3 regions of the Saccharophagus degradans 2-40 genome follow, and region 3 is predicted to be linked to each of the others. Evidence: predicted binding sites of a transcription regulator. Region 3 holds the regulator's gene; each other region holds the start of a gene.
What was found. Region 3 encodes sigma-54, which starts transcription at its own class of promoters, with help from an activator protein. Its sites were predicted from a motif close to TGGCACANNNNTTGCNNT; they were not measured.
Positions count from the first base shown of each region.

Region 1: the regulator sigma-54 is predicted to act here: its motif matches at 4,291-4,308, upstream of SDE_RS14790 (formate/nitrite transporter family protein).
Region 2: the regulator sigma-54 is predicted to act here: its motif matches at 4,907-4,924, upstream of SDE_RS12935 (PEP-CTERM sorting domain-containing protein).

Region 1 covers NC_007912.1:3,560,011-3,567,256, forward strand. Annotated here, with positions in the region: gene tsaA (tRNA (N6-threonylcarbamoyladenosine(37)-N6)-methyltransferase TrmO) at 1-326, shown strand, start outside; gene SDE_RS14775 (DUF1348 family protein) at 379-867, opposite strand; gene cynS (cyanase) at 953-1,402, opposite strand; gene SDE_RS14785 (bifunctional protein-serine/threonine kinase/phosphatase) at 1,472-3,196, opposite strand; gene SDE_RS14790 (formate/nitrite transporter family protein) at 3,278-4,087, opposite strand; gene SDE_RS21420 (glycoside hydrolase family 53 protein) at 4,694-6,646, opposite strand; gene SDE_RS14800 (tryptophan halogenase family protein) at 7,089-7,246, opposite strand, start outside.
Region 2 covers NC_007912.1:3,121,374-3,128,619, reverse strand. Annotated here, with positions in the region: gene gcvP (aminomethyl-transferring glycine dehydrogenase) at 1-1,852, opposite strand, end outside; gene SDE_RS12945 (CvpA family protein) at 2,040-3,206, shown strand; gene SDE_RS12940 (NUDIX domain-containing protein) at 3,247-3,795, shown strand; gene SDE_RS12935 (PEP-CTERM sorting domain-containing protein) at 4,111-4,842, opposite strand; gene SDE_RS12930 (ChrR family anti-sigma-E factor) at 5,465-6,136, opposite strand; gene SDE_RS12925 (sigma-70 family RNA polymerase sigma factor) at 6,138-6,764, opposite strand; gene SDE_RS12920 (nuclear transport factor 2 family protein) at 6,924-7,246, shown strand, end outside.
Region 3 covers NC_007912.1:4,050,649-4,057,894, reverse strand. Annotated here, with positions in the region: gene mgtE (magnesium transporter) at 1-138, opposite strand, end outside; gene SDE_RS16660 (HPr family phosphocarrier protein) at 278-547, opposite strand; gene rapZ (RNase adapter RapZ) at 554-1,426, opposite strand; gene ptsN (PTS IIA-like nitrogen regulatory protein PtsN) at 1,579-2,031, opposite strand; gene SDE_RS16645 (RNA polymerase factor sigma-54) at 2,200-3,723, opposite strand; gene lptB (LPS export ABC transporter ATP-binding protein) at 3,937-4,662, opposite strand; gene lptA (lipopolysaccharide transport periplasmic protein LptA) at 4,677-5,216, opposite strand; gene lptC (LPS export ABC transporter periplasmic protein LptC) at 5,203-5,793, opposite strand; gene SDE_RS16625 (KdsC family phosphatase) at 5,859-6,386, opposite strand; gene SDE_RS16620 (KpsF/GutQ family sugar-phosphate isomerase) at 6,428-7,246, opposite strand, start outside.

The DNA of each region.
Region 1 (7,246 bases), 490 kb from region 3:
TAGATGGCACCCCAGTTGTAGATATAAAACCTTACGTGCCCTATTGCGATAAAATAGACAACGCAACCAATGGCTTCGCTGCAGATGCCCCCGCAACCTATGCCGTACAGTTTGATGAAGAAACACTAAGTAAAATTCGCGCGATATCTATCGCCAATTTAGAGCCGCTAATTATAGAAACATTGCAGCTTAACCCCGCCCCACAATACCAAACAGCCGATACCAGTAAAACTTACGCCTTGCGCCTGTTCGACTACGATATCCACTGGCAATTGGCTTCGGTAAATGCCATTCGGGTAACGGGCATTACTCAAGCAACCATATGAGCAACCACATAAGCAAATACATAAGCAACCAACTGCAACTTGCTACTATCGGCTATAAACCCAGCTCGGTAAGCCCAGGGTGCCCCTCCGGCCTTGGGCCGCTAGGCCAGTGAAATTTGCGCTGTGCTTCGCTAATGGCCACATCATTTATACTGGCATGGCGCTGCGCCATTAGGCCCTGCTCGGTGAACTGCCAATTTTCGTTACCGTGCGATCTAAACCAATTACCATTGGCATCGTGCCACTCATACACAAACCTCACCGCTATACGGTTATCTGCGTGCGCCCAAAGCTCTTTTATTAAGCGGTAGTCGTTTTCTTTTTGCCATTTGGCAGATAAAAAACGCACTATCTCGCGTCGGCCATTTAAGAAAACATCTCGGTTGCGCCAGCGACTATCTAATGTATAGGCGGTTGCGACTTTGTGAGGGTCTTTATTGTTCCATGCATTTTCAGCCATGCGCACTTTTTGCAAAGCGTCTTCACGCGTAAAAGGCGGTAATGGCGAGCGTGTATCTTCTATATTAATATCGAAATTCATTGCCATATTCCGCCTGAGTTAGCATTAGAACACCATTTAAAACAATCACATTAAATAAAAGGTGAGATAACCTCACCCTACTTGGCTAGTATGTTTTGTAAGGTAAAAACTTACCCGAGAGCACAACATTGACCCTATCCCCTTTTGGGCATGCTTCGCGTTTTATATCCATACTAAAGTCGATAGCGCTCATAATGCCGTCGCCAAACTCTTCGTGTATTAGCTCTTTAATAGTAGACCCGTACACGTTTACCACTTCGTACCAGCGATAAATTAACGGGTCTGTAGGTACAGCGGTTGGCAGTGAACCTTTGTATGGCGCTATTTGCAACCAAGCAACGGCTTCATCTGGCAAGTCGAATAATTCGCCTATTGTTTCTGCTTGTTTTTTATCGAATGTCATTTGCCCCAAACAAGCCGCAGTTGTCCATTCTTTAGAGAGGCCAATCGCCTCTGCAACGGCAGACCATTTAATGCCCTTTTGTACTTTAGTGGCAACTATTAACTGGGTAACTTCTTCGCGACTGCTAATCATAACTATCTCCTAGGTAAGAGGAATACAATGGAGCTAAACCACTGCGTTAAAAAACATTTACGCGCGCACTTATTTATTCACCAACAAATAAACAACAATAACAGCCAGAATGAGCGAAATTCCCTGCCATACGGCAATCGGGTTTCGCTCCATTAATGGCGGGCGCGTTTTATCTAAAAATTGTTTATTGGGATGGCGCAGGTCGTGAATATATTCGAATATTTCTTCTTGGCGCCTATCGGGTAACGGGTGCACAGCTTTGCGGATGGCATCATCTACCCAAGCAGGAATTTCACTGTCATCACTAAGCAAGCTGTTGTACCAAAGGTTGCGCTGCGCCGAAATTGTTTTAGCTTTGGGTACATTGGTACCGTAGGGGTATTCGCCAGAGAGTAAAAAGTAGGTAATCACACCTAGCGAGAATAATTCTGAGCGAGGCGAGCCTGGCTGACCTAAAAAATACTCTGGTGCACTATACAATGCAGTGCCTTGCAGGTAGGTATCGGGGTTAAACAGCACCGCCTCATTTAAGCCCGCAACACTTACCGCACCAAAATCTATAATTTTTACGGTGCCGTCTTTATCTAGCATAATATTTTCGGGACGCAGGTCTTGATGTAGCATTTCCATACGATGAAAAGCCTGCAAACCCTTGGCGATTTGCTCGATGATATCGCGCACAATTTCGAGTTTAGGCTTTGGGTTATCTAGTGCCCACTGCGCTAGCGTTTGACCTTCGATATATTCAAATACCGTATAAATATAGTTACGTTTTCTATCGGGTAAGTCAGCTTTTAGTACATGGCTACTATTAATGCGCCGCGCAACCCACTCTTCTAGTAAAAATCGCTCTAAGCTTGCTGACGTATTACTTAGCTCTGTAGAAAGTACTTTAAGCACTACGTTGTGTTTAGTTTGTTTATCCTGCGCTAAATACACTCTGCTGCGACTAGTAAAATGCAGCTCTCTTAATATGATATAGCCATCGAACTCCATACGCGGCTGCAGCTGTGGCGGTAAGGGAAGCGCTTCTGCTTGCTGCTTAACACTTTTATTAGCTTGCTCAGGTAACTCATCTACCCGTAGTATTTGAATAGATAAATTGTCGTCACTGCCGTTACTTAGAGCGTATTCAACTATTTTTTTAGCGGCCTCATCTAAATTAGCAGCGCCACTGTTCACTGCGCTTATAATTTCTCCCGCTGGCGCGAATTCATATACACCATCAGTAGCGATAATATACACATCATCTTTGTGCACGGTTTGCGCTTGGTAGTCGAAAGTGCAATTTGACTCTATGCCTAGCGCGCGACTTAAATAGCTTATTTCCTGCGTTTCCCATAAACGATGATCGTTGGTGAGCTGCTCTAAACCATTTTTGTTCAACCTGTATACGCGGGTATCGCCTACATGAAAAATATGCGCGGTAGTATTTTTGATTACTATGGCGCTAAAGGTACATACATAGCCTTTATTCAAATCGAACCGATAAACGCTACGTAACGATTGCGAATGCAACCACGAATTGGTCGCGCTTAACACGCGCTCTACAGAATTTTTAACTGACCAGGCTTCGCTGGTACAGTAGTAATCATCTAAAAAGTTTTTAACGGCTACTTGACTTGCAATTTGGCTTACTTCACTGCTGCTAATGCCATCGGCCATGGCCATAGCCACGCCTTTCATCGTTAGCATGGCGTTTTTGGGTATATGCACTGCATGAAAATCCTGATTCACCGCCTTGCGGCCTTTATCAGAACATTGCCCTACAGAAACTTTAAGCTGTGCAGTCATTATTATTCTCTTTAAGGCTTAACCCCCAGCAGCACTAACAATGCCACTGAGGGTTATTTAAATTAAAGAAATATGTTGCTATTACGCCGTACGTTTTGCACCCGTGCGCACATGTGTGGTGTAAAGCGTTAAACCGGTAAATGCCAAGCCACCCACAAGGTTACCCAATGCAGTTGGAATTTCGTTCCAAATAAAATAATCCATTACAGAAAACTCACCGCCCATAATTAAACCAAATGGGAACAAGAACATATTTACAACAGAATGCTCAAAGCCCATAAAGAAGAACAAGAAGATAGGCATCCACATTGCTATAACCTTGCCGCTAACCGATGTAGAAATCATCGCCCCTACTACACCTAGCGATACCATCCAGTTACACAGCATGCCGCGAATAAAAATAGTTATCCAACCTGCAACACCATGCTCGGCATAACCTAGCGTACGTGCCTCGCCAATACCCGCAACTTTAGAACCAATCGCGCCAGCCTCTACGTTAAAGCCATAAGTAAAAATAAACGCCATCATAAAAGCTACCGTAAGCGCACCACCAAAGTTACCTAAAAACACAAGCCCCCAGTTGCGCAATATTCCTTTTACCGTTACGCCTGGGCGTTTATCCAGCCAAGCAAGCGGTGCCAACACAAACACCCCTGTTAACAGGTCGAACCCCATTAGGTAAAGCATACAAAAACCAACGGGGAACAAAATTGCACCAATTAAAAACACGCCCGTTTGCACAGCAATGGTAACGGCAAATACCGCTGCTAACGCTAATATTGCGCCAGCCATATAGGCGCGAATTAATGTATCGCGGGTGGACATAAATACTTTAGATTCACCGGCATCCACCATTTTGGTGGCGAATTCCGCGGGGGCTAAATAAGACATAATTTCACTCTCTTCTGGTTGGGATTCTGCTAACTTAAAAGTTAATAAATATTGCGTACCGTTTTGCGGGCTAACTAAGATAAAAAATATTTTTTACGTTTCGAATCACTCTGTAATTAGTCGCACTGTTGTTAATCACCCCATGGGTAGTACAAAACAGAAGCACAAAACGGAACTACAAAACACACAATCGATAACAGGTAAGAGCAAGCCCTATGCCAGAACAGGTAGTTCACCCCATATACAAGCCTAATTTTGACTTATGCACCATTACGCCACAGTGTTTCCCTATAAATAAAATTCGCCAGCGCCCCAACATATGACTTTATATTTTCACCCAACGGTAAAACGCTCCAACTTCGAGCAAGCAAATAAAAATCCAACAACTTAGTCCTCAACCAAACCAGATCAATCACTACAAGCCTCCAAACCCACAAGACAAAAGTAGTGCATAACACCCAAATTGGTGCAAAAGTTATCCATAAAAAAAGGCGAGCCCATAAGACTCGCCTTTAAAGTAGTTATACAAAATTTATATCGATCTATATTTTTACAGGTAACAGTATTTTTACTGGTACCTGTAAACTGCCAACTGTAAGCTCGCCCTTATTGACAACTACTCCACACTAAATCCAATACCTGTGGGCTTTGCTCTTCCACCAAAAAGCCGCGGTCTGCATCATAGTAGCCCACACATTCTTCTGGTATTGTTTCCCTATCGCCCCAATCGCTGCCATTCAAGAAGTAGTAGCCACCTTCTGCACCTACGGCTAAATCGTAACTAATGGTATAAATTGCGCTAGCGCCAACTTGTGTAAGCTCGGTGATTGTCCAAGCATTTAAGTCGCCTGCAACATACACACCACCACTTACATCTACACCAGTCATATCTACATTAAGCGTTAAGGTTGTTGGCCCAGCCGCTTGCGGATCGAAAACATCACAGCTTGCCCAAACTGCGGTAACTAACTGCTCCCCATTTTCGCCCACCGTATATAAACGATTTAACGTATCTTCTGGGTTTGCACATTCGCTAGGAACCGTTTCGCGCGTACCATTTTTTAAGCCAATCGCATAGTGGTAGCTTCCGCTTTGCGCTGCTTGGATATGCGTGGTGTAACTATAAATGTTTTCGCCTTCATATAGCATGGGCTGCAATGTGTCTTCGGTAAACGCCCCGCGAATAAATACCCCTGCGCTGGTGTCTTGGCCAGTCATATCCACTCTAAAGGTAGTAGCTAGCCCCGCTTCTGGGGTTTCGCTTAACTTGGTAACCTCCATCCATTGGCCACCAATATGAAAGTTTAAGCCGTCGCGGTGATCGAAGTAAGCAACATGCTCGTGAGATGAGCCCTGCCCCCAAGGTGTGCGACATTCGGTTGATACCCAAGATGGCTCCCAAAACACCACTCCAATACCACCAGCATCAGCAACCGCTTGCGATAAATCGGTAAGATATTTAAGTTGGTTCTGTTTGCTCACAGGTAAATATGCGGGGTCGGCAATGCCAATAATATTGCCTAAGCTATCGATGTTTTCTTCATCCCACAGGTAGCCTGTTTCAAGCATTAACGGGTCTAAATTAGGGTGACGTTCCTTTAAGGTTGCAATCATGCTTGCAACGTCTTCTATTGGTGCTTGCTCCCAACCGTAATAAAACGAGAAGCCCGCGATATCAATATCCGTTACTCCGATGCTTTTTAACTTATCAAAAAATGCGACGGCTTTATCTGCACCTGCCACGTGGATAGCAATACGCGGAGCGTTGGTCATCCCTTCACTAATATCGCGCACAGCAGAAATCGCAGAGTTATACATACGCGCAACATATTGATCTGAGTAATTTGTTTGCCCGCCTTTACTCACATTTAACCCCGTACCCGCATCATTCATTTCTATAATGAGGTTTTGAGTCGTCATCATGCCGGAGTTAGATTCGTTACCAATTTGAATAAGCTCGGGCATTAAACCTTCGTCGTTTAACCCTGTGAGTACTGATGTTACGTAATCGTATATATGCGCAGCCATGGCGTCTTCATCGCCAAAGTCATTTTCCCATGCGCGCGGCGTTGTTTGCCTGCCGGGGTCTGCCCAAATATCTGAGAAATGAAAGTCGAGCAGCACTTCCATACCGGCGGCTTTTGATCGTCGAATTGTTTCTGTTACATCTTCAAGCCCACTGTAATTAGCTTTCCAATTTGCCGCTACAGATTCTGGCTGGGTAATAAGCGCCTGCCAGTAGGGGTCGTTCCAGTGACGCACGCGCACAAGGTTGCCGCCGTGATTGGCGATCACTTCGTAGGGGTCTACTACACTGCCTGCATCTTTATACACTGCGCCGCAGTCTTCCATTTCGTTTACGTAGGAAAGGTCGTTACCGAAATAGAATGCAACAGGCTCCGCTTCTGGTTCAGCTTCTGGCTCCTGCTCTGGTTCTTGTTCAGGCTGGGGTTCTGGCTCAGTCACCGGTGGCGGGTTGCTGTCACTGGCACCGCCACAACTCGCCATAAAACTGCACGTTAAGGCAAGTAGAAATAGCTGGATTATTTTTGTCTTCACGAAAGCCTCCTCTTAGGGCTGTTTATTGTTATCTACTGGTTACTTTAGAGGCAATTTAAACACTTCAGGTAAACGTTTACCACATATTTTCATACAATCTTACAAAGGAGTACAAACCCAGGTCACGGCAATTTAAAGAACCACCCTCACCCGCTCACATAAAAACCATATATATCAATAAGTTACAACTAAGCCAGCAGCCATTCAAACCACTTCAGTGACTCACCAGCACGGGCAACTTAAACAGAAAATAAGGTAAACGATTACCCATTGAGTTATAAAAATACAACGCATGAATACTTATTTTTATAACGCTCTATGCGTTCAGCCCAGCAAGTGCAAGAGCGAGAGCAAGAGCAAGAAAGTAAACATACCGCCCCCACATATGGGAGATAAGAGGTGATACGCTAGCCCAAAGCTAGCATTTAACAAATTGGCCACCCTAGATAGGTATGGGTGGCGCTTTGCAATACTGCTGAATGTAATCGGTGTGCTGCGGCATGCTGGCAAGTGCCTGCTGAACCGAACTCCGAATATTTTTTAAAAAGTGATGAAGCTCATCCTCAGACATCATATCCACAATAGGATGATACCCCTCTG
Region 2 (7,246 bases), 930 kb from region 3:
CTACCATTTGTGCCGAGGCTGGGTTGGTGCCGTGGGCCGAGGCGGGTATTAAACAAATATTGCGCTCGGTTTGACCTAGGTGCTCGAAGTATTTACGTATTGCCACAAGGCCAGCGTATTCGCCTTGCGAGCCAGCATTGGGTTGCAGGCTAATGGCGTCGTAGCCGGTACAGGCTTTTAGCATATCTTGCAGTTGCGTAAACAAAGTGCTGTAGCCAGCGGCTTGCTCCATTGGCGCAAAGGGGTGTAGCTCACCAAATTCTGGCCAAGTTACGGGAATCATTTCGGCTGTAGCGTTTAGCTTCATGGTGCAAGAGCCGAGGGGAATCATTGCGTGGTTTAGGGCAATATCTTTCGACTCTAAACGCTTTAAGTAGCGCAGCATTTCGGTTTCTGAGTGGTATTGCTCAAACACTGGGTGGTTAAGCGCTGGGCCTTCGCGGCGGCAGCTAGCGGGAATCACTTCTGCGGCTAGGGCTTTGGTTTCTAAGCTTTTAACATCTTGCGAGTGTTTGCCTAGTGAGAAAATATCCAGCAATTGGTGGATATCTTCTAGGCTTGTGCATTCGTTTAAGCTAATAGTTAGCGCGTTTTTATCGAGTTTACGCAGGTTAACACCCGCTTGCTGGGCGCGATCAAACAGGCCTTGTTGTTGATCGTTCACTATTACACACAAGGTGTCGAAGTAGTTATCAAACGCCAACTTGTGGCCCTGTGCTGTTAAGCCTTGGGCAAGCATCTTGGTTAGGGTGTGCACGCGTTGCGCTATTCGGGTAACGCCCGCGCTGCCGTGGTACATGGCGTAAAACACGCTCATCACCGCCAATAAAACCTGCGATGTACAAATGTTGGAGTTGGCTTTTTCGCGGCGTATGTGCTGCTCGCGGGTTTGCATGGCCATACGCAGTGCGCGTTTGCCGCGTGTATCTACCGATACGCCAATAATGCGGCCAGGGGTTGCGCGTTTGTACTTTTCTCTAAACCCAAAAAACGCAGCGTGTGGGCCACCAAAGCCCATAGGAATACCAAAGCGTTGGTTGCTGCCCACTACTATGTCGGCCCCCATCGCACCGGGGGATTCGAGTAACACCAAGCTAAGAATGTCGGCGGCTACGATTAATAGCGCATCTTGCTCGTGGGCTTGGTTAACTATTGGGCGCAGGTCTTTTACTTCGCCCGAGGTGCCGGGGTACTGGGTGATGGCGCCAAATACTTCTTGCTTGTTTAGGTCTTGGGTTATGTCGCCAATAACAAGCTCAAAGCCAAAGTGACTGGCACGGGTTTGCAATACGGCAAGGGTTTGTGGATGGCAGTGTTTATCGGCAAAGAAGGTGTTGCTTTTGTTTTTACGGGCAACGCGTTTGGCCATTGCCATGGCTTCGGCTGCGGCGGTAGCTTCATCTAGCATAGAGGCGTTGGCCATATCCATGCCGGTTAATTCAATGATCATTTGTTGGAAGTTAAGTAAGCCTTCCAATCGCCCCTGTGCAATTTCTGGCTGGTAGGGCGTATAGGCGGTGTACCAGCCTGGATTCTCTAATACATTGCGCAATATAACGGGGGGTACATAGGTAGGGTGGTAGCCCATGCCTATATAGCTTTTAAAGCGTTGGTTGTTGCCTGCAATGTTTTTTAGCTCGGCTAAGGCTTGCTGCTCGTTTACCGGTGCGGCTAGGGCGCGGGTTTCTTCACCGCGAATAGACGCGGGTACGGTAAGGTCTATAAGCTGGTCTATGCTATCCAGCCCCATGGCATCCAACATGGCTCGCGTTTGATCTGCATTGGGGCCAATATGGCGGCCTATGAAATCGCGTGAGTTGAAAAGTTCGTCTAAAGAAGTGCCGTGTGACATAGATAAATTTCCGCGCTGTATAGTGGGCAGGTCGGTGGTAGCATTACCGTTTTTGATTGAGGCCTAAACGCTTAAGCCAGCCCCATTTGAAAAGGGGCGGCAATATTAGCAATTGTCTAATCTATGGGCAATTTAATAAGCGCCTTAATCGCGATAATAATGTAGAAAACGAGGATTTACACACAGCATGACAATTGTATGGATTCTTTTCGCCGGCTGGGTGCTCTATTTTGCACTGCGCGGCTATTTGCAGGGTATTTGGGTGACGCTTTTGGGCCTGTTTGGTTTTGCTGTTGCCTATGGTGCAAGTTTGCTATGGGCGAAAGATGCGGGCGTGGCTATTCAGGGCTATGGCCTAGGTAGCACGGCTGCCATGATGGTAGCGAGCGTGGTTATTTTTATACTTGCGTATTTATTAGCGTCTACCTTACCTAAGCTGTTTTTAGAAAAATGGTTAGATAAAAAAACATTTATTGCTCGGTTAGCGGGCCTAGGAGCAGGCACAGTGCTGGGGTGTTTTAGTGGTTTGGTCATTGTATGGGGCGCCACCTTTTTAAGTGCCGCTTGGCAGTCGCGCGCAGGCAATACCGTACCGGCGCAATTAGCGGTGCCCCAGCCATTGGCAACAGCTGCAGGCAAATTAATTGGCGGCGTGGCCCAAGCCGGCTCGAAAGCGGTGGGCGCCAAAGAAATTCATTCGCAGCTTATGGGGGCATTACTGGCTAACCCAGAGCAATTTGTGGAGGGGTTTAGCAGTCTTTCCGATTCTGGCGTAATGGAGCAATTTTTTAATGATGGCACTGCGCAATATTATATGGCTAGAAAAGATTACGCCTCGCTACAGCAAACGCCAGCATTTAAAAACATCGCTCAGCAAGAAGGGGTGCAATCTATATCTAAGTTGGCGTTAGCAGGCAAAGATGGCGACCCAACTAAGGTTCAACAAAGCGAAATATATGAAACTCTAGCGCATAACATGACATTTGTATGGCGCCGTATGGAATATTTAAAAACCAACCCCGAAGTGCAGCAAATACTTAACGACCCAGAAGTAATTAAGCTTGTGCAGGATAAAAACCCGTTAAACATTATGTTTAATGCCAAAGTAAGCCGGTTGGTTGATTTAATTATGCAGGAAGATTCCGCAATGGAAAGTCATGATTTTACTCAGTTAAAGCCGGGTAACCCTTTGGGTGGTTTGGGTGAGATTAAACCCGAAGCGTCCCGCACGGTTAAGCCTGTAGAAATTTATAAGTGGGTGGACGACAACGGTAATATGCAATATACCGATTACGACAATACGCCAGAACATAAGCGCGCAAACGCAGAGTTGATGACAGCGCAGGGCGAATAGCAGTTAAATTTACATTATTAGTTAATAGGTTAAGTTTCTAATGGCGATAAAAAAAATAGGTGGATGGATACAAAATACGTGTAAAGAGGTGTACAGCAATCCATGGATACGTGTGACCCATGAAGAGGTAACCACACCCAAGGGTACGGCAGGTATTTACGGTTTGATTCACTTTAGAAACCGCGCAGTTGGTGTAATTCCTTTAGATGAAGAAGGCAACACATGGCTGGTAAAACAAAGCCGCTATGCGTTGGACTGCTACACCTGGGAGATTCCCGAAGGCGGCGTGCCAGAAGGTGAAGATATGCTAGAAGGGGCCCAGCGTGAGCTGGAAGAGGAAACCGGCTTGTGTGCGCAGCAGTGGGAGGAGTTAGTAACTATTCACCAAAGCAACTCAGTTACCGATGAAATTGGGGTGGTGTACGTAGCAAAGCAATTGTACGCTGGCAAGCAAGCGTTGGAAGATAGTGAAGATATAGAAGTAAAAAAACTGCCATTAAAAGAAGCCATTAACATGGTAATGACTGGCGAAATAACAGATTCAATGTCGGTGGCGGGTTTGCTTAAATTGGCAGTGCAAGGTAACTAAAATAGCAGAGTTAATATTCCGTGCAGAAAATTGGTTATTTTATAAAAAAGGCCTTCATTCGAAGGCCTCAGTTTATTGATAAACCCCTCTATTATTTCTGCGAAGAGCTTGATCATTCTAAATCCGCAAATTCTTAGGGTGAAAGCTCAAAAAACGTATGAATATGTCCCTATAACTTGCTCAATTCGTCCATGAATTGAGCATTTTTGATCTTTCACCTTAAGAATTTATTCGCTGTGCTACCTAAGTCAGGTTTGTCATCAGTCTGAGGCCTTCATTCGAAGGCCTTTTTAGCTATTGATTGCTGGTTAGCAATTAGGCACGTTTCATTTTTCTGCGAGAGAAATATAAGCCAAACATTCCCATACCAAACAGCGCCATAGTGCTGGGCTCTGGAACACTTGCAGCATTCAATGTTAATGAAGTTAGGTTAGCGTTTATGTAGCTAGTTGTAGTGTTATTATCGTAGTCGTAAGCGTAGAAGTAACCACATTGGCCTGCACTAGCGCTACAGTTTCCTGGTGTGGAATCTTGCCAGTTAAGGGATAATGTAGAAATGTCCGCTAAATTATCGCTAGTCACAATATCGTTTACCCAGTCATAGATGTAAACATACGCATAGTCGTTGGCGTAATTGGATGAGTTGTATACATAATCCTGTTCAAGAATTTGAAGAAAGTCGCGATTATCTGAAGTGTACTGGTCGTACGCCCATACACCGTCGTATGAATATGTATACTGTGGGGAATCTGGGCTATATGTATTGCCTAAGAAGCTATAGCTAATATCTATCCACTTATCGTTGTAATCCGTATCGCGTGTGCAATTGTATTGCGATTGGCTGCACTCGTCTCGCAATTGGGCCGCTTCGGTATCAATCCAAATAGTACCCGTTAACGTTTCACCGTTGGCGCCACCGTTTGCTAGCCCATAGCCTTGGCTGTTAGTGATAACACCACTAAATTCCCCAGTTAAAATTACCGCAGATGCAGATTGCCAAGCGGTAAGTGCTAGCGCACCTACTAAAAGCTTTATTGATTTACTCACTAAATGTTCCTCGATTTAAAGTTAAAGGCATAGCCTCTTATTGGTTATGCTTCGCAAAAGGGTAATTGCAATGCATGTGCCAAAAAGTGTGATGAGCTTCTCGTTTTTCTGGTGGTTGAGAGTAATTTGTAGTCCTTTAGTGTTAATAAATTCGACGCACGATTGTTTTAGGTATGGCTTTTACTCGGGGCTAAAAAACCTTTTTTATGGTTTTTTTTAATGTGTGCGTAATGGGGCTGATTGTATTTTTATCAGTAAAGCTAAGGGGGCAAGCTTGATGTGTACAAAAAATGCTCGTCTAGTGATGTTGGTTTTTTGAGCAGTAAAGCAGAGGTCAGCTCACTGCGTGAGATAAAGTAGTCGCACAATGGGTTGTAAACCAATTCGACAAAAACGCTTTTGGGTGGGCGTAAATTGTCACAAATTGTAATTCCGGCAAGATGAGTAACGTGTTATTTATTTGGATTTAATTAACGAGTGTTATTTTCTTGTGTGAGAGGAGGGGGAGTTTTTATTCTGCGACAAAAAAGGAGGTGACCAAAAATGTCATATGTGAACCATTATTTGTAAGTATTTATTTAAAATACAGGTTTGCCAAAAGATAATGCGCCGCGCTGTAGGGTTAGCGCGGTGCAAAAGAAATGAACGGGTTAATTAATTTACCCAGCAAACCAGTTATTTTTACTGGGGCTTCGCTTACAGACAGGCATAAACAGTCTTCATTTTGGGTGGCCATGGGGCGGTGAATGTCTCCCGGTTGCTTTTCTATATAGTCGCCTACCGTGTAGGTGCCTAGTTCATCAGAAAAACTTCCTTCCAATACAACAGTGATTTCTGTGCCGCCATGGTCGTGCTCCGCCACCTTGCCGCCGCGTTTTATGCGGTGAAAACACACTTCATATTGATCTTGGCCTACAGTAACAATGGCTTCTTTTAACGCGGGTGATACTCGCTTCCATTTTAGTGGCCTTGCGGGGTGAATAAGCTTATTTATTACTTTGGGCAAGTTTGGCTTAGCACTTGTTTTTGTTGCTGTAGCCACAGGCGCTTTGATGTCGCCCATAGTGGGCGCAGCTTGAATGCGAGCCATTAATTGGGTAAAGCTAGTACTGGCCACTTGAGCTTTTGCGCTGGTTTCTAGCAGGGTGCCACCCAGCGAATTGAGTTGGCTAGCGCGGTGGCTGCATTGGGGGCAATATTCTAGGTGTGCGGCTACGCAAATTGCTAGTGCGGCAGGTAGGTTACCTGCGGAGTATTCTATTAATGTGTTGTCACTTGGGTGAAAGTTGGCCATGTTATTTGCCTCCTACGCAAGATTGAAGCTTTTTAAGCCCCAATCGAACTCGGGATTTGACTGTCCCTAGCGGAAGGTTTAGTTCTTCCGATATTTCTGTGTGTGATTTACCTTCCATATATACCTTTTTCAGGCAGTGCGACTGATCTTCGGGGAGCGTGCTTAAAAAGTCGCGCACACTCTCTGTATCGCGCGCTTGTTGTAAATATACAAAGGGTTGGTGGTCTAGGCTTTCGTCCCAAATATCATCGGCTTCTAATCCATCTACTATATTTGTTGTGTGCTTACTGTTTTTGCGCAAATAGTCGATACGCGTGTTGCGCACAATGGTAAATACCCAGGTACTGGCAGCGGATTTACGCGCATCAAAGGAGGGGGCTTTTTGCCAAACTTTAAACATCACTTCTTGTACAAGCTCTTCTGCATTCTCGCCACTAAGACCAGAAGCATGCATTTGGCAAAAGCCCTTTATTAGGGGGGCGAAATGCTCAAAAAGGGCTGCAAATGCCGTTTGATCTTGGCTTGTTGCTACTCGCTCAAGCAAACCTGACCAATTGTCGTCTCTACGGTAGTCTGTATCCATCCGTCTTTCGGGGCCTTTTTGCCTAGAAGTTGTTGATGCGAGCATACCAGTTTCTCTTTAGATGGACACGATTATGTATTTGCTGAGTTATACGTGGGGTTTTCAGTATTGGATCAAGTGATCCAAATAAAAAACAGCAGCGTACAAATGCCCAACGAGGGAAACTCTGACTAATCAGCATATAAGCAACAGGTGGTAACACTCATGAAAAAGCTCGTTGACAACATTATCCAGCTCTATTGCGAGTTCGATCATGCCAACCTTGACGCTCTTGGCGATATCTATCATCGGAATATTGTTTTTGTAGACCCGGTTCATCGCCTTAAGGGCCTAGATGACCTTGTGAGCTATTTTAAATCCACCATGCAAGGCACCAGTGAGTGTGTCTTTAGTTTTAGCAGCCCCATTGTAGATGGCACCAATGCTTGCCTTGAGTGGCAAATGCACTACCGCCACCCAAAGCTGAAAGGTGGCGATAGGTTAACGCTCGATGGCGTTTCTCGGGTGCAGATAGCCGGTGAGCAGGG
Region 3 (7,246 bases):
GCGAGCTATCTCAACCGGTTTTAAGGCATTAAGTAGCTGACGCACCTGCCGAAAGGTACCGCTTTCTAATAGACTTTGAACCTTGCTTAAGCGTGCTTGCATTTGGTTCTTTAAGTCTTCGGATGCCGATTGCTGCATATTTTCTTGTCTCTTTTCCCCGGCCGCGTCAGCACGCAGGGGGACATACTACTTGTAGGTGTTGGTGGTTCTTGCGCAAGCGCTCCGCTCGCTAATAGCGGCGGTACTTGCGATATCGGCGCGGGTAGAGCGGTGAGTGTTATTCCGGCTCGTCGAAGCGGTTGTTAATTAACTCTAGAAGGGCATCCATTGCTTCTTCTTCGTCTGAGCCTTCAGTTGTGATAGCTATTTGGCTACCAATTCCCGCGGCCAGAAGCATCAGCGACATAATACTTTTGCCATCGATACTTTTCTCGCCTAGTTTAACCGTTATTTTGCATTGAAAACGAGTGGCTAAATTGGCGAACTTGGATGCGGCCCGTGCGTGCAGGCCTAACTTGTTAATGATTTCTGTTTCGCGATACTGCATAGGGTCTTAAGCGCCTGGTTTTTGTTCTAGTTGGCGGTGCCGTGTTTGTACATTAGCATAACCTTTCTTTAGCTCAGCCGCTAATCGTTCAGCTAAATATACCGACCGGTGCATGCCACCGGTGCAGCCAATGGCAACAGTTAGGTAACTGCGGTTATTGGCCTGAAACGACGGTGCCCACTTTTGAACGAATGCGCAAATATCATCAAACATGTCATCCACTTCCTGTTGTGAATTCAGAAACTCGATAACCCCCGCCTCTAAACCTGATTGAGAGCGCAATTCGGGGCTCCAGTAGGGGTTGGGTAAGCAGCGCACATCGAAAATAAAGTCGGCATCAACCGGCACGCCGTATTTAAAGCCAAACGACTTGAACATAATGGCCATGCCTTTGCTTTCTTCCCCTACCACCAAGCGCTTAATGGTGCTGCGCAATTCGTGCAAGGACATATGGCTAGTATCAACGGTAATGTCTGCAGCCGCCGCCACCGGTTCTAAAATTACTTTTTCTTTTGCAATGGCTTCGTTTAGACCAGTGTTTTGGTCTGAAAGGGGGTGCTTGCGTCGAGTTTCGCTGAAGCGTTTAAGTAGCACTTCGCGCGAGGTATCTAAGTACACAACCAGGCACTCCGCATTGGCGGGCAAGTTGTCTTTAATAAGAGATTCGATTTGGCTTAAATCGCTGTTTAGGTTGCGCGCATCTATGCCAATTGCAAATTTGTGTTTACTGGCATGGGGTGCATCACCAATTTGCTCTATTAGCGCGGGTAGAAGTTTTACGGGTAAGTTGTCAATACAGGTAAAGCCTTCATCCTCGAGCAAGTGCAGCGCGGAGGTTTTGCCTGAACCGGATCGTCCACTGATAACTAACAATCGCATAGCTGTGACCTTTGTATCCCAGTGTGTGAGTGGAGTATTGACGAATACCTTTACATTTACACTACCAATAAAGGGTAGCAGTAAATTTGTGTAAGGAGAGTCAAAACGGTGCGTTTGCGCAGCGTATATACCGTGAGTATAGATGGTTTATCTTAGCAGGCCGACACAGCCGCGTTAAACAATTGCGCGTCGGAAGTGGCGTTGCGTAAACCCTTAACAAATTCTGGTTTTTGCAGTTTCTCTGCAAGGCTAGCCAAGGTGGCTAAGTGTTCGCTGTTGGCGTCTTCTGGTACTACCATTGCGAATATTACATCTACCGGTTTGTTGTCGATCGAATCAAAGTCGACGGGTTCTTCAAGGGTGATGCAAGCGCAAAAAGTTTCGCCGCCAGTTGCAAAGCGGCAGTGGGGGATAGCTATACCATCGCCTATGCCGGTAGAGCCTAAGCGCTCTCGCCCAATGAGGCTTTGGAACAGGCTGTCTTCGCTCAAGTCTTCTACAGAGTGAGAGAAAATTTGTGCAAGCTGTTCGAGCACACGTTTTTTGCTGCCACCAACTATTTTCGAGCGGGTGCAATCTAAGGTTAGGATAGTTTCAACTAGCATACTTCTGTCTAGAATCGTTGGGGCAAGTAGGTCACTCAGTGCTTGCGCACCGGGCCTGGCCAGGCTTTTGTTTGCAGATTTAAGGCGACTAGGTCGCTCGGCGCGAATTGTAACAGCATTCCCCCTGCCACGTGCAGTGTAAAGGGCGGAGGAATGCTAAAAAAACACTTAAACCAAGCGTTTTCTTTCGTTTGATGGTGGGATATTAAGGGACTCGCGATATTTGGCTATGGTGCGGCGCGCTACCTTAATACCTTGCTCGGCTAAGATGTCGGTTATTTTGGAGTCGCTAAGCGGTTTGCGTGCATTTTCTGCGGCTACCAGCTTTTTGATTATTGCGCGAATGGCAGTGGAAGAGCACTCACCGCCGGAATCCGTTGCAACATGGCTAGAAAAAAAGTACTTCAACTCAAAAATACCTTGCGGAGTGTGCATGTATTTTTGCGTGGTAACACGTGAAATGGTTGATTCGTGCATCTCGACGGTTTCTGCTACATCGTGCAGTACCATTGGGCGCATGGCTTCAGGGCCCTGGTCTAAGAAGCCCTGCTGTTTTTCGACTATACAGGTGGCAACCTTTAAAAGTGTTTCGTTGCGGCTCTGCAGGCTTTTTAGAAACCAGCGCGCCTCTTGCAGGTTATCGCGTAAAAAGGTGTTGTCGGCGCTGGTATCGGCGCGTTTTACCAAGGATGCATAACCCGAGTTAATACGCAGCTTAGGGGCGATTTCAGGGTTGAGTCGCACAGTCCAGCGGTCGTTTTCTTTAGATACAAAAACGTCGGGAATCACATATTCGGTCGAGTCGCTGCCGATGGATTCGCCTGGCCGCGGGTTGAGCCCTTGAATAACGGCAATGGCTGCCTGTAAGTCTTGCTCTTTTACTTTCAGCTTACGCATAAGCTGTTTGAAATCGCGCGCGGCCAGTACATCTAAGTACTGATCAACAATATTCTTGGCTAGTTTTAGCTCGGGGCTGGTTTGATCCAGTTCAAACTGGTTAAGTTGAATAAGCAGACATTCGCGCACGTTTTGACTGGCAACACCGGGTGGGTCAAATTGTTGTACACGGTGCAGTACGGCGAGTACTTCGTCGAGCTCTAGCTCTTCGTCGTGGGCTGCAAGCCCCGAAAATATTTCTTCAGCTGTTTGGCAAAGCATGCCGCTGGGTTCAACGGCATCAATAATGGCCTCTGCGATCTCTTTATCGCGGTCAGACATTGGCGTGAGGTTGAGCTGCCAGCTGAGGTGATCCTGCAGGGATTCGGAATTGCCGCGGCGAGATTCGTAATCGGGGTCGTCTTCATCGTTGCGGGCTAAGCCGGTAGCAGGGCCTGAGGTTTGGTAGATGTCATCCCAGTTGGTGTCTACGGCCAAGTCTTTTGGAATGTCGTCATTCCATTCCAGCTCACCGCTGTTGTCGGTGGTTTCGTAGCTGTCTTCTACTTTTTCCGCTGCGGGTTTTTCTTCTGTCGTGCTCGCAGTTTTCGCTTCAGCGTTATCGTCGCTGCTGGCCTCTACGTCGCCGCCATCAAAGTCATCTTCAGAGGCTTCCAGCATAGGGTTGCTGTCTAGCGCTTCTTGAATTTCGTGTTGCAGGTCAAGGGTCGACAATTGTAGAAGGCGAATGGCCTGCTGCAATTGCGGGGTCATGGTAAGTTGTTGACCAAGCTTTAGCTGTAGGGATTGCTTCATATAATCTGGCCGAACACGGCGGTTAATCGGGCTGGGTGAAAATTAACGTTAACCTAAGTTTAGCCGTCAGCAGGACTACAAGCAATGATTTTCCCTGATTTTATAAGCAAGGTTTATGCCGTTAGGTGATAAGCGAGGGGATTTGTTGCACGAGAGCGAGACGCCCGAGATACGAGCGTTGATTCTAAGAGTGTAGCTCATTGCGGTAAAGAGCTAGAGGGTAAAATGTTGCCCCAAATAAACTTCGCGTACTTTTTTGTTATTAAGTACGGTGGCCGCATCGCCTTCGGCAATAATGTGGCCTTCCGATACTATATAGGCTTTTTCACATATATCCAGCGTTTCGCGCACATTGTGGTCGGTAATAAGTACGCCAATACCGCGTGCTTTAAGGTGGCGGATAATATCTTTGATGTCGCTCACCGATATGGGGTCTACCCCTGCAAAGGGTTCGTCTAGCAGAATAAATGCTGGGTCTGTGGCCAGTGCGCGCGCTATTTCTACACGACGGCGTTCGCCGCCAGAAAGCGCCATGCCCAAGCTGTTTTTAATATGGTTGATATGAAATTCACCTAGCAGGCGCTCGAGCTGTTCGAGGCGCTGTTTGCGATTAAGGTCGCTGCGTGTCTCTAAAATGGCGAGAATATTTTCGCTTACAGTTAGCTTGCGAAACACAGAGGCTTCCTGCGGCAGGTAGCCTAGTCCAGCGCGTGCACGACCATGCATCGGCAGGCGGCTCACATCTTTGCCGTTAATATGTACGCTGCCTTTATCGGCTTGCACAATGCCTGCAATCATGTAGAAACAGGTGGTTTTACCTGCGCCGTTTGGGCCTAGCAGCCCCACAACTTGGCCGTCCTCCACGCTCATGGATACATCTATAACGACTTTGCGGCCTTTGTAGCTTTTGGCTAAGTGGAGTGCTTCTAACTTTGGCATAGTTGCTGGTGCGCTTATTCTTGGTTGCTGAGGGTTTTGGCTGGAATAACAAGGCGAACGCGTCGTTTCTCGCCTTCTTCTATGTCGCTACCGGCTTTTACGAGGGATTTTTTCACGTCGTAGTCAATGCGGTTGCCGCTTAGGCTGGTGCCGCCATCTTGCACCAGTGAGGCGTTGTTTAGCAGGGTTAGGGTTTCCTGCTCGATATGATATTCAAGGCGTTTGGCGCGCGCTTGTACGGGTTCTTGGTTGGCGCGGGGCACTTGGCTGTAATGAGCCGGTTCCCCGGTGGCGATAACGTGAGTGAGTTTGTTTTTGTTGTAATGCAAAATCACTTTGTCTGCGGTTATCCGCATGCTGCCCTGCTCAATAATTACGTTGCCGTAAAGCGTGGTGGTGCCGCTTTTATCGTCTAGTTCGAGCTTGTCTGCATCTGTGCTAAGCGGTTGCGAGCGGTCACTAGGCAGCGCCTGTGCTGGGTTGGCAGCAAGTGCGGCAAGCAGCCCTGCGCGTAAACATAGCTGCGCTATACGGCTTAATTTAGATTGGGTCATGCGTGCCTCTTACTTTACCTAGCAGGGTGATTTTGCGTTCTGCGAGGTCGGCAACCATGCCGACTCCTGTCATTTCTCCCCTTGGGGAGTTGATTTTAACAGTCTCTTCAGTCTGTGCGACTTTTTCGTGCGGCAATATTAATAATTTATTTGTCGTTAGTTGGGTGTAGGTGCCGCTTTCATTCTTTTGTCGTATTACAACGTCTTCCCACAGCTCTATAGATTGACCGTCGCCAAGCAGCTTGCCTTTTTTAGCTTCTACTCGCCACGGTTGCTCGCCCTGAAAGATTGTAAGCACTGGTAGGTCGATAAGAGTGTACACGCGATTTTCGTCTTCGGGCGCTTGATCTTCCGTAAGCTGGTAGTGCTCTAGGCGCGAGGCCACAAACTCGTAATCGAGCGTGCCGTCGTTGGCGAAGTGCCGCGTAGAGGCGTGGTGAGCAATGGCATAAGGGTATATTTTGGCTGCTTTTTTATCTTGCCCGCTACCCAAAAGCTGTTCTGGTGAGTCGCCATAAAACAGCAGCCCAATAACAAGGGTGACAACAAAGGCAATGTAGAGGCCGTTTTTTAACATGAGCTGTCTGCGTATTTAAGTGAAGCTACCATAGCGCTTAGGCATAGCTTAGGTATAGCTTAGGGCTAAAGGTATTGGCTAAGGGTTTGGTCAAAAGTGTTTTGGGCGCGCATAATAAAATCACAGGCATCGCGCACGGCACCATCGCCGCCGCGGCGTTCACTGCGCCAGTGGGCGCGCTCTGCAACGGCGCTAACTGCATTGTTGACGGTTAGTGCAAGGCCTACCTTGGTCATTACCAGTAGGTCTGGGTAGTCGTCACCCATATAGGCAATATGCTCTAATTCGCAGGGAAACTCCTTAAGTATTTCTTGCAGGGCGTCGAACTTATCTTCTCTGCCTTGGCGAATTAATTTAATGCCTAGGTCGTTGGCTCTGCGCGAAACCAATGCACTCTCGCGGCCGGTAATAATGCCCACTTCAACGCCAGACTTGCGCAAAACTTTTATACCGTGGCCATCTAGGGTATTAAACGCCTTCATTTCTTGGCCGTCGTTGTTGAAATAGAGTTTGCCATCGGTGAGTACGCCATCTACGTCTAATAAAAGCAGGCGTATTTTCTTGGCTTTTTCGATAATTTCGTTGCTAGTCATTATGTGCTTATCCGTTGGTGGTAGGGGGCGGGCCTGGGTAATTACACCAAGCCTGCGCGCAGCAGGTCGTGCATATGGAGTACGCCAACTGCCTTTTGGTTCTCGTCTTCTACGATTAACGCGGTTATTTTATTTGTTTCCATCAAGTTCAGCGCTTGTGCAGCCAGCATGCGGCTTTGCACTGTGCGCGGGTTGGGAGTCATTACATCGCCCACAATAGCGCTGCCAATGTTTATGCCCTTATCTACGCAGCGGCGCAGGTCGCCGTCGGTGAATATGCCAACAAGCTTATCGCTATCGTCCATCACGGCGGTCATGCCAAACCCTTTGGCGGTCATCATGCTTAGGGTTTCACCCAGTGATGCCGCGCGATGAATTTTGGGTACTTGATCGCCAGCATGCATTACGTCGGATACGCGCAGCAGGAGTTTTCGGCCAAGGGTGCCGCCGGGGTGGCGAAAGGCAAAATCTTCGGCGCTAAAGCCGCGGGCTTCTAGCAGGGCTACAGTAAGGGCGTCGCCCATTACTAGCGATGCTGTAGTGCTAGAGGTTGGGGCTAAATCGAGTGGGCAGGCTTCGCTTTCTATCCAAATATCTAAGTTTACATTGGCCGCTTGCGCGAGGGGCGAGTCTGCTTTGCCGCACAGGCTAATAATTTTGGCGCCCACGCGGGTTAGCGTGGGCAGTAAGGCTACCATCTCTGACGACGAGCCCGAATTAGAAAGGGCAATAACGACATCATTTGAGGTAATCATGCCCAGGTCGCCGTGGCTAGCTTCTGCTGGGTGCACAAAAAATGCGGGGGTGCCGGTGCTGGCTAAAGAGGCCGCAATTTTTTTTGCTATATGGCCCGATTTACC